Prochlorococcus marinus str. MIT 1214: one gene and its partner. The main gene of each other region encodes a partner of the protein of the gene in region 2 in a complex. Links are inferred from orthologs where the notes say so. Each region holds a gene or a part of one and is shown on either strand. Other genes may lie near its edges.

Region 1 (3,266 bases), 1.2 Mb from region 2 along the record:
GTAATGGTTGGCATTGGGCCAGGAGCAGCTTGTACCTCGAGAGGCGTCTTAGGAGTTGGAATTCCTCAAGCAACTGCCATATCTGATTGCTCTGCGGCAAGGGATGATTTTCAAAAAGAAAGTGGGAAATATATCCCAATCATTGCTGATGGTGGCATTATCACTGGTGGAGATATTTGTAAATGCATAGCTTGTGGAGCAGACTCGGTAATGATTGGATCCCCAATTGCTAGATCCGAAGAAGCTCCTGGGAAAGGTTTTCATTGGGGCATGGCAACACCAAGTCCTGTCCTCCCTAGAGGTACAAGAATTAAAGTTGGAACAACAGGAAGTTTAAAAAGCATTCTTTGTGGACCTGCAATTCTTGATGATGGAACCCACAATTTATTAGGAGCAATCAAAACATCAATGGGAACTCTTGGAGCTACAAACATCAAAGAGATGCAGAAAGTTGAAGTAGTAGTTGCACCTTCTTTGTTAACAGAAGGAAAGGTTTACCAAAAAGCACAACAACTTGGAATGGGAAAATAAAGATACGGAAAGATTTCAGGATTTAATACATCGGTTAGGATTAGGTAGTGAGAGCCTTTGCTCTCACACTCCTCACACTCCACATAACCCGAATTATTCGGGTTTTTCTTATTAAAAGCAAACAAATTAATATTCAAACTTCATTTAAAAATGGCAGCAAAACTTTTTTTAGGCAAAATACAATTGTTATGATCTAGTTCTTAAGACTTCCAAGGTATGTCCACAGCTTCTGCAGTAACTGATTCCTCTTTCGAACAAGAAGTCCTCCAGAGCGATGTGCCTGTTTTGGTTGATTTCTGGGCACCATGGTGTGGGCCTTGCCGTATGGTTGCGCCAATTGTTGAAGAAATCTCTAAAGATTTCGAAGGTAAAATAAAAGTTTTTAAATTAAACACTGATGAGAACCCAAATGTGGCAAGTCAGTACGGGATAAGAAGCATCCCAACTTTAATGATTTTTAAAGGAGGACAAAAAGTAGATACAGTTGTTGGAGCAGTCCCTAAAGCAACGCTTTCAGGAACAATATCTAAACATCTTTGATCAAATTACAGAATTTAGTTTCATAGCACTTTAAAACGATTCTAGGGGAAATCCATTGGCAAAAATTGGATTAATAGATTATGGAATGGGAAACCTTTTTTCAGTTCAACAAGCATTCAAAAGGGTAAATCAACCTTTAAGTATTATTTGCAATATAAAAGCACTTAAATCATGCGATGCTTTGATTCTTCCTGGTGTAGGGGCTTTCGATCCTGCAATGATTAATTTAAGAAAAACTGATTTAATACCTTCAATAATTGATTGGGTAAATAATGGCAAACCGCTTATTGGCATATGTCTAGGGTTACAGCTCTTATTTGAGACTAGTGATGAGGGAACTTCAAAAGGTTTAGGGGTTATAAAAGGCCATATTCGAAGATTGCCTCAAGAAAAAAGTGAAAGAATACCGCATATTGGTTGGTCACCAGTATTCAAAACAAACAAATGTCCCATTTTAGAAAACTATCCAGATTCCAACTGGATGTATTTCGTTCATTCATACACAGCATGTCCTTTAGAACAAAAAAATACCGTAGCAATAACAAAATTTGGAAAGACCCACTTCTCATCCATCGTCTGGCATAAAAACACTGGTGCTTGCCAATTTCATCCTGAAAAATCTGGTCTTGCAGGACAAAAACTTATTTTAAACTGGATTAATTGGTTGAAAAAAACTAACTTTTAGTTTGAAAGGGAAATTGAGACTTATTTCTGGGAAACGGATAGAAAGTCCTTTAAACAAAAATACAAGACCTACGTCCTCAAAAGTTAGAGAGGCCATAATTAATATTCTTGGAAAGAAACTCGAAGAAGCAAGTTGGTTAGATCTTTGTAGTGGAAGTGGCGCAATGGCGTGTGAGGCCCTTCAAAAAGGTGTAAAGAGGGTTCTTGCCATTGAAAAACAAAGAGAAACCGCAAAAACATGTAAAAAGAACCTTATCGACATATCAAAAACTGTGGGTCATTCATTGCATATTGAAGTCATATGTAATGAATTGATCTCTTTTCTAAAAAAAGGGCCGGAAAACAAGAAAATTGAATTTATTAAAAATTTTCCTCGTTCTGAGCAAAAATTTGACTTTGTTTTTCTTGACCCTCCATACGAATCTGAGTTATATGAAATTTCTCAAGAACTTTTATTGGCAAAACAATGGATTAAAAAATCATCAACTTTGATATGCGAATGCTCGTCAAAATCATTGCCAACAATACATAATGGTTGGGAATTAAATAAAGAGAAATTCTATGGAAACACCTCTCTTCTTTTTCTTATTCCCAATCAGGCATTGAACTACTTCGACGATACTGATTCCATGCACTAACAAAAAGGCCTAATAATGTTATGGGAACAAGTCCAAGAACAATCCCACATAGCAGAGGCTCAATCATTTTTTCGCATATTTATGATTACAGTTAACAATTCTTTCATGTCAAAGAGGTTTTAGTGAATACTCCGTCATCAAAATCATTAATTGATATGGAGCAAAAAATCAGCTCTTGGAGAAGGTTATTTTTATCTATTACCACTGTCATCCTACTTATTATTTTTTGGACAATTGGAGACTTTAAACAAGAACCTTTTATATCTGAAACTTTATCTATTGAAGGTGAGGCTCTATCTGGAAGTAAATTATTCAAAATCAATTGTGTAGGTTGCCATGGGATTTCCGCTCAAGGTTTTGTAGGGCCTGACTTACATGAAGCAACGCAAGAAATGAGTGATAAAAAGATTATCAATCAAGTTATTCAGGGATTGACTCCACCAATGCCAAGTTTTGAAATTGAACCGCAATCAATGGCTGATCTATTGGCATATATGCACTCTCTAAACTAACTTGTGACTAACAAAAAAACTCTAAAAGTTGTACTTGTTGAACCAGCAGGAACAATAAATATTGGTAGCGTTGCAAGACTATGTGAAAATTTTAGTGTTAATGAATTGAGAATAGTTTCTCCTAAATGCAATCATTTAGATCAAGAAGCGAAAAAGATGGCTGTCAAGGGAATAAAAATTTTAGAAAAGGCAAAACTATTTAAGGATCTAAATTCAGCACTTTCAGACTGCACAAGAATTATTGCTACTTGTGGGAGAAAGGATCATGGAGAGATTCCGCTGGCTTCAAACAAAGACGCATTGAGTTGGGCACTTGAATCAGAGAGAGATGAAACCATAGCTTTGGTCTTTGGAAGAGAAG
Region 2 (7,672 bases):
TCGTACCATACAACTTAAATCCTTTTTTTTTAAGGACTTTTATTGCCTCAGAGGTTTCTTTGTATTGGTTTATTTGGACCCATTTTTGACTTCCTTGAGCCGTGCTATTAAATGTTAAAAATTTATCTTTGTTGAAGATCGCATATGCCTCAAGAACACCCACTGCATCACAACTACGTATTATTGCTGAGAGGTTATGAGGCTTTTCAACATTTTCAATTAAGATAGTGAGATCTGAAATTCTTTTGTTCAGTACTGATTTTAGACGTTCAAAACGTCTAGGTAGTAGAGGCATCTCTTATGACTTATAGAACAGTTTGAGCTCTTTGATGATAGTGGTATTTATTCCATATATAAAAAATACATAGCAGTGATTTTATAAAATACTTGATAAATCGCCAAATAAAAAGCTCCTGCCCAATGAGCAGGAGCTTTTTATTTGGCTAAATGAATTTAGGTTTCTATTAAATCTAGAAGCTAAATGCAGTTTCAACAACAACGCCTGTGTCGTCATCACCAGTACTTGTATCTTCAACAGTGAAGAAACCAGGAGTAAGTGTAACGTTGTCGTTCAATGAATAAGTGTAAGAAACTTCAAATCCTGTTGAATCTAAAGAATCACTACCATCAACATCAGTTGAATTGTAAGCAGCACTTAATGTTCCTGGACCAACTTCGTAGTCAACACCAACGAACAAGTCAGTTGCATCAGCACCTGTTTCTGGATCTGTTGTGTCATAAGCAACGCTGAATGTTGCATCAATTGACTCTGGGCTGTAGTAGATACCACCACCGAATGTGTCGTATCCAGTTGTTCCGCCTTCACCGTCGTTAGAAGCGATTACAAGACCGCCACCAAAGCCGTCGCCATTATAGCCAAGAGTGAAAGTTGAAACATCATCACCATCATCAGCGCCGATTCCTACTGTAGAAGAAGCACCACCAACAGAAACGAAACTTACAGAAGCAACTACACCATTGTCATTAGAGTAAGCAACACCAACTCCAGGACCAGTTTCGTTACCAGCCAAAGAATAAGGCATGCTGCCTAGTCTGAATGCGTCTGAATAAGCAGAAGTTGTTGCAGCAACAACATCATCCTGATCAACCAGAGGTCCAACAGTTACTGAAAGATCGCCTACAGGGAAGTTATAAAATAGAGACTGAACATCTAGATCACCTGTTTCAGCACTATCCATGCTTGCAAGTGGGCCACTAGCATTACCAGCTACGATACCTGCAGAGAAAAGGTCTTCACCAGTGAAGCTAGAATTTACATCTAGAGTATATGCATACTGCATATAAAGCTCTTCTTCTGTATCAGATGTTCCGCCATCAGCAACTGAACCAGTTGTGAAAACAGCAGAACCACCAAGAGTTGTTGTTGATGAAAATGCAGTATCTGCATTAGCTGCAACAGGAGCCATAAGACCCAAAGCTGCTGGAGCTACTAATAAACGTGAAAAAAGCTTCATAGTGTCCTCACACATTAAAGAAGTTGTATCAAATTTAACGTTTAGAGGATGAGGTTAAAAGTATCTTATGTTACACCTCTTGAGTTGGCCTAGCCCCTTCTATCTTCTTGAAAGTCATTGCAGTAAGACACTTTTTGGGGATTTAGAGCTATGATTATTTAGATAACACTTTTCTGTGAACTGAATTTTTTAAATGATTGCTTTTGAGTAAAAACCTGTCATCCATAAAAGGCTTAGATGCCAGAAAAGCTGCTTGGGAGGTTATCCAAGCAGTGGGTGGAGGAGCATTTGCAGATGTGGCTTTGGAAAGGATCTTTAATCTCTATTCTTTTAAATCCTTAGATAAAGCACTGATAACTGAACTTTCTTATGGAGCAATTCGTCAAAGATATTTCTTAGATTGTTGGATTGATTCTTTAGGGAAAGTGTCGGCGCGCAAACAACCTCCTTTATTGAGATGGTTATTGCATCTTGGGCTTTATCAAATTTTGAAAATGAAGCGGATTCCTCCTGCTGCTGCTATCAACACAACTGTTGAGCTTGCGAAAACCCATCATTTAAAAAAGCTTGCCCCTGTTGTTAATGGGATCTTGCGATCTGCTCTTAGAAGCAAAGAGAAAGGTCTTTTGCTGCCTAAATCAAATAATCCGAGTTTGGAATTGGCAAAAAACGAGTCTCTTCCCATTTGGTTAGCAGAGGAATTGATTGCTTGGAAGGGAGTCGAACAGGCCGAGCAGATTGCTAAAGCATTCAACAGTGTTAGTCCTATTGACATAAGAGTGAATAAATTGCGTGCAGATTTAAAAGATGTAAAAGAACTTTTTGATTCCTGTGGTATTCAACATCAAGTAATTCCAAATTGTCCTTACGGATTGGAAGTACGAGCTGGTGTAGGTGAACCTAGGAAATGGCCTGGTTATGAAGAAGGTAAATGGAGTGTTCAAGATAGATCTTCACAGCTAATTGCCCCATCATTAGGTCCTTTGCCTGGAGAAAAAATCCTTGATGCTTGTGCTGCACCAGGTGGTAAATCAACACATATTGCTGAATTAATGAATAATGAGGGCAAAATTTGGTCGGTTGATCGATCATCCAGAAGATCGAAAAAAATCTTCACTAATTCAGAGAGGTTAGGGACTAACTGTTTGCAACTAATGGTCGCAGATTCCAATGAATTATTAGTTAAACATCCAGAATGGAAAAATTTTTTTGATCGAATATTAATAGATGCACCATGCTCAGGATTGGGTACTCTTGCTCGCCACCCTGATGCAAGATGGAGGATGAATAAGGATCATATCCAGCAGCTTGTTTTACTTCAAAGTCAGCTACTCAATTCGTTAGCCCCTTTATTGAAAAAAGGAGGCACACTGGTCTATTCCACGTGTACAATTCACCCTGATGAAAATACTAATCAGATAAAAAACTTTCTTAAATTAAAAACTGAATTTTTATTAGAATATGAGAAACAGATATGGCCTAGTGAAGAAGGTAATGGAGATGGTTTTTATATTGCTGTTTTAAATAAATTAAAAAAGTAAATTATATAGGGTGTTAATCCTTTTTGAATAGTTATGATTCTATTTTAAGAATTAAGAATTAATTTTATAAACTAATTAATGAGCTATGTCCTATAGCTATAGCAGTTACAAGCATTCCTAAAATTAGAAATGGTTGTGCACTCGCTTGGTATTTAACATCAAATTTTAATGGATCACGTAATAGCCATATGTCTTGAAATGTGATTTGAGGGACTATTAGCAAAACTAGAATGACAGATGCAAAATGTTGTCCTATCGCTATTAAAACTACTACCATTGCGAGCTGAAAGATATCTATCATGCCTGCACTGATACGACTTGCATTTTTAATACCAAAAACAACAGGAAGTGATTCAAGACCAAGGCTTTTATCCCCTTCCACGCTTTTAAAATCATTGATCACAGCAATTCCTAAGCCTGAAAAGCTATACGCAAGAGTAAGCAGAGCAGTTGTCCAGGTTAAATGTCCAAATAGAGCCTGTCCAGCCCACCAGGGAAGAGCTATATAGCTTGCACCAAGTGCATAATTCCCAAGCCAACCATTTTGTTTAAGTTTTAAAGGTGGTGCTGAGTAAATAAAACTTACAAATGAACCTCCCAATGCCAAAAGAAAGACGGAAGGAATTGTGTGATGTGCCCACAAATCTAATAAATAGGCAACTCCAAGACCGGCAATTAATAAAACCCAAATTTGAAATTTTACTTGGAAAAGTGAAATTGCTCCTGAAGGTATTGGTCTATTAGGTTCATTTATTGCATCAATTTCTCTATCAAAGTAATCATTTATTGTTTGGGTATATCCAGTTAAGAGTGGCCCGCTCATAAACATGCAACTTATCGAAGCAATAATGTTGCTTAATTCCCAGTGATAATTACCACTGGCAGCTGCTCCACATATGACTCCCCATAACAAAGGAATCCATGTGATGGGCTTCATTAATTGCAAACGAAGCTTCCAAATGTTTGTTGTTTCAGAACCTCCTTTTATTCCAAGGAGTTGTCTAGCATCGCTCACTTTGTAATCTCAGGGTTAAGAAACTTCATCTTCGAAGAACCAATGTTTGCTTCCATCATTCATTTTAAGTACCACACCAATGCCACCAATACCATCAGTCATCTTGTAATCGATTACAGTGCCTCTTGGATCCTCAGATAGTTGGTTGATCAAATAAGAAGGTATGCGATCTCTTACACGTTCGATATTGATCTTAATTTTTGAACCTATCCTTGCAAGGGAGGTTGGCTTAGCCATGGCATCAAAATGCTTAAGTTTGGGCAACCATAACAGTTCCCCTGTTTAAAAATCATGGTTGCTTTAAGATTGATCCCTTGTCTTGATGTTTCAAATGGACGAGTAGTAAAGGGAGTTAACTTTGTTGGATTGCGTGATGCAGGTGATCCAGTTGAGCTGGGATGTAGATACAGCAAGGCTGGAGCTGATGAATTGGTCTTTCTAGACATAACGGCAACTCACGAGAAAAGATCAACTTTGGTTGATATGGTTAGACGAACATCCGAGTCGGTAACCATTCCTTTCACTGTTGGAGGTGGGGTAAGTTCTATTAATGGAATAAATGAATTGTTACGAGCAGGAGCTGACAAAGTAAGTTTAAATTCCAGTGCTGTTAAAGACCCTTCGTTGATTTCTCAAGGTGCTAATCGTTTTGGATCTCAATGTATTGTGGTCGCAATAGATGCAAAAAAGAACACAAATATTCCTAATAAGTGGGACGTTTATGTGAGTGGTGGACGTAATAATACCGGTTTGGATGCGATTGAATGGGCAGAAAAAGTATTTGAGTTGGGAGCAGGAGAAATCCTATTAACTTCCATGGACGGTGATGGAACTCAAAATGGGTATGACATAGAACTGACTAAATCTATTTCTGAAAAGGTTCCAATTCCTGTAATAGCCTCAGGAGGAGCTGGTTGCTTGAGACATATTAAAGAGGCTTTTACTCTTGGGAAATCTTCAGCTGCTCTCTTGGCATCCCTTTTGCATGATGGACAATTAACTATAAGCGAAATAAAAGAATATCTAATTAAGGAAAATTTACCTATCAGACCAATTTAATGATTAATATTTGCACTTAAAGATGTAAAATAAATCTCTACACATTAAGCTTTTTGGGCGAGTAAAGATTTTTAGATTTATATGAGGCCTGGTAATACTAAAGCTATAGAGGAAATGTTTAATTCAATTTCTTCAAAATATGACTTTTTAAATGATATATTCAGCTTCGGATTGCATAGATTTTGGAAAAGACGATTGTTGGATATTCTTAATCCAATTTCAGGAGAAAAATGGGTAGACGTTTGTTGTGGAACTGGAGATATGTCAATACTTTTAGCTAGATATATGAAAAGTTCTGAAAATATTATCGGGATAGATTCAGCTTCTCAAGCATTATTAGTTGCGAGAGAAAGATCTCAGCAAAACTATTCTTCAATTGAATGGATAAATTGTGATGCTCTGGAGACAAATCTAACATCACATCAATTCGATGGACTTTTAATGGCCTATGGCTTAAGGAATCTTTCAAGCCCTTATGCAGGGCTTAGAGAGGCTTTAAGAATCTTGAAACCAGGAGGAAGAGCTGGGATTTTAGATTTTAGATCTTTTGAGGGACCTTCCATTCAAGGGCTATTTCAAAAAATTTATCTAAGTTTTTATGTTGTTCCAATTGCATCTCTTCTCGGATTGGGAAAAGAATATTCATATATAAAAAAAAGCTTACTTAACTTTCCTTCAGGTGAAAAACAAATTCATTTGGCACTTTCTGCTGGCTTTAAAAAAGCAAAATATCAAACACTAGCAAAGGGACAAATGGGGATTTTATTACTTGAAGCCTAAAGTTAAATCGTTCAATCTATTCTTAATTCTTTTCTTCTACAAAAACTACATTTACCCCATAATTTAACTTCTCCATTAGGAGAAGGAACTTTGCAAAAAGGACAATTGGTCATGCCACTCTTATCAGTTCTACTTGGATGCCTTTCCCATATTTCTTTTTCACTTTCTCTAGTCACTAAATCAATTGGATAATGTTGTCTAATCCTTATCTCTTTTATCTGATATCCATATGATTTTAAAGATTCAATCAACTCCAAACGGTTGTATTGGAGAGCCTGTCGCCATTGCGGATGGCTTGCTCCGATAGTAAGGACTTTATTTTGAATGTTAAGTGGTGTGCAATTCAATGCGAGTTGCTTCCCAGCTATTTCTTCCCAATCTTGAATAAGACCTCCCACATTTCCTTTCCATGAAGACCTGATTTCTTCCAAGCATGTATAAATTGACTGCTCTCTTTTTGCTTTTGCTGTATGTTTTAAGTCTTCTAAAATCAATTTTAATTAGACACTATTGATGAGTTAGTGCTTAAATCTAGCTAATATTTTTTAAGATTGCATAAAAGAGCTTAATGGGATTATTAGATAGGTTAAGTCGCTTGCTAAGGGCAAATCTAAATGCTTTTGTTAGTGATGCAGAAGATCCAATAAAAATACTTGATCAGTCTGTTTCTGATATGCAAGAGGACTTGGTAAAGCTTCGTCAAGCGGTTGCTATGGCTATTGCAAGTCAAAAAAGACTAGAAAATCAAGCAAATCAAGCAAAAGATCAAATAAAAAATTGGTTTTCCAGAGCTGAATTAGCCTTGAAAAAAGGGGAGGATGATCTGGCTAGAGAAGCATTGAGTAGAAAAAAAACTTTTCAAGAAACTTTTGAATCTTTAACGACTCAATTCCAAACACAAAATGGCCAAGTTGAAAAATTAAAGAAAAGCCTTTTGTTATTAGAGAGAAAGATTGCTGAGGCTCGAACTAAAAAAGATATGCTCAAAGCAAGAGCTCAGGCAGCTAAAGCTCAGCAACAAATTCAAAGCGCAGTTGGTGATTTAGGTAGTAAGTCTGCTATGGCTGCTTTTGAAAGAATGGAAGATAAAGTTGAGGCATTGGAAGCTTCTGGGCAAGCATCATTAGAGTTGGCTGGAGAAGCTTTAGAAAGTAAGTTTGCAGCATTAGAAGGAGGTGACGATATAGAGAATGAATTAGAGACATTGAGGACTCAATTAAAATCAGGTGTCGAGTCAATAGCTTTGCCTCCTTCTGATTTAGATGTGAATGAAATAAAGACAGTAGAAATCAAAGAAGTTGAGGTTGAATTAGAGGAGATGAAAAAGTCAATGGATAATTCTTGATTTTTTTAAGACCACACTACTTTTGAAATATGAATAATCAAAAATTTGATAGAGGGGTTGGGTTGATTTATAGATATCACAAATTAAATCATCCCACTTCAAGATCTTGGAGATTAATTCTTAAACCGATTTGTGCTAGTACAGAAATAGAGCTATCAAATTGGATTGCAAAGAAACCAGTAAAGCAAAACCAACCAATAGCTATATTTTCTTCTTGCCAAAGATTTGGTCAAGGTCAAGCTGGTCGAGTTTGGTATGCACCAAAAGGGGGGGTTTGGGTTAGTGCCGCTATTAGGATAGAAGATATATGTGAAAATAATTCTCAGCTTTACGGGTTAGCGGTGGCATTAGCGTTGGTTGAAAGAATTGAACGGATAGGAGTTAATGTCAAAATAAAATGGCCAAATGATCTATTGGTTGATGGCCAAAAATTAGCTGGGATCTTACCTAGATTATC

What was found. The genes of interacting proteins can lie anywhere in the genome.
Region 1: the proteins of hisF (region 2) and hisH are in contact, whole or in part, in a crystal structure (PDB 6RU0), measured with the Thermotoga maritima proteins. The link is inferred for Prochlorococcus marinus str. MIT 1214 from one-to-one orthologs. Residues at the interface, in WP_004080486.1 of Thermotoga maritima: Met1, Leu2, Ala3, Arg5, Ser40, Glu41, Asp45, Glu46, Ala70, Glu71, Ile73, Asp74, Ile75, Pro76, Phe77, Asp98, Lys99, Ser122, Gln123, Glu161, Thr195, Leu196, Asn247, Arg249, Glu251; in WP_004080484.1 of Thermotoga maritima: Asn15, Arg18, Arg22, Arg117, Leu118, Pro119, His120, Met121, Gly122, Trp123, Asn124, Asn134, Gly135, Tyr136, Tyr138, Val140, Tyr158, Glu180, Lys181, Ser182, Ser183, Lys184, Ile185.

The regions. Positions count from the first base shown.
Region 1 is NZ_CP114777.1:631,141-634,406, forward strand. What follows is about bases 1-2,941. They hold hisH (imidazole glycerol phosphate synthase subunit HisH), read left to right. Parts: upstream 1-1,126; coding sequence 1,127-1,756; downstream 1,757-2,941. Other genes in these bases: O5639_RS03920 (GuaB3 family IMP dehydrogenase-related protein), read left to right, coding at 1-531; trxA (thioredoxin), read left to right, coding at 748-1,071; rsmD (16S rRNA (guanine(966)-N(2))-methyltransferase RsmD), read left to right, coding at 1,770-2,393; petG (cytochrome b6-f complex subunit V), read right to left, coding at 2,341-2,460; O5639_RS03945 (c-type cytochrome), read left to right, coding at 2,516-2,905. Also shown: more of O5639_RS03950, read left to right, coding at 2,942-3,266. UniProt on the Escherichia coli protein: IGPS catalyzes the conversion of PRFAR and glutamine to IGP, AICAR and glutamate. The HisH subunit catalyzes the hydrolysis of glutamine to glutamate and ammonia as part of the synthesis of IGP and AICAR.
Region 2 is NZ_CP114777.1:1,807,060-1,814,731, forward strand. What follows is about bases 3,399-6,206. They hold hisF (imidazole glycerol phosphate synthase subunit HisF), read left to right. Parts: upstream 3,399-4,322; coding sequence 4,323-5,090; downstream 5,091-6,206. Other genes in these bases: chlG (chlorophyll synthase ChlG), read right to left, coding at 3,399-4,031; O5639_RS10005 (DUF2862 domain-containing protein), read right to left, coding at 4,047-4,268; ubiE (bifunctional demethylmenaquinone methyltransferase/2-methoxy-6-polyprenyl-1,4-benzoquinol methylase UbiE), read left to right, coding at 5,172-5,870; O5639_RS10020 (DUF721 domain-containing protein), read right to left, coding at 5,882-6,206. In the rest of the region: tRNA (guanosine(18)-2'-O)-methyltransferase TrmH, read right to left, coding at 1-295; O5639_RS09990 (porin), read right to left, coding at 471-1,475; O5639_RS09995 (16S rRNA (cytosine(967)-C(5))-methyltransferase), read left to right, coding at 1,673-3,016; more of chlG, read right to left, coding at 3,081-3,398; more of O5639_RS10020, read right to left, coding at 6,207-6,364; O5639_RS10025 (PspA/IM30 family protein), read left to right, coding at 6,439-7,215; O5639_RS10030 (biotin--[acetyl-CoA-carboxylase] ligase), read left to right, coding at 7,245-7,672.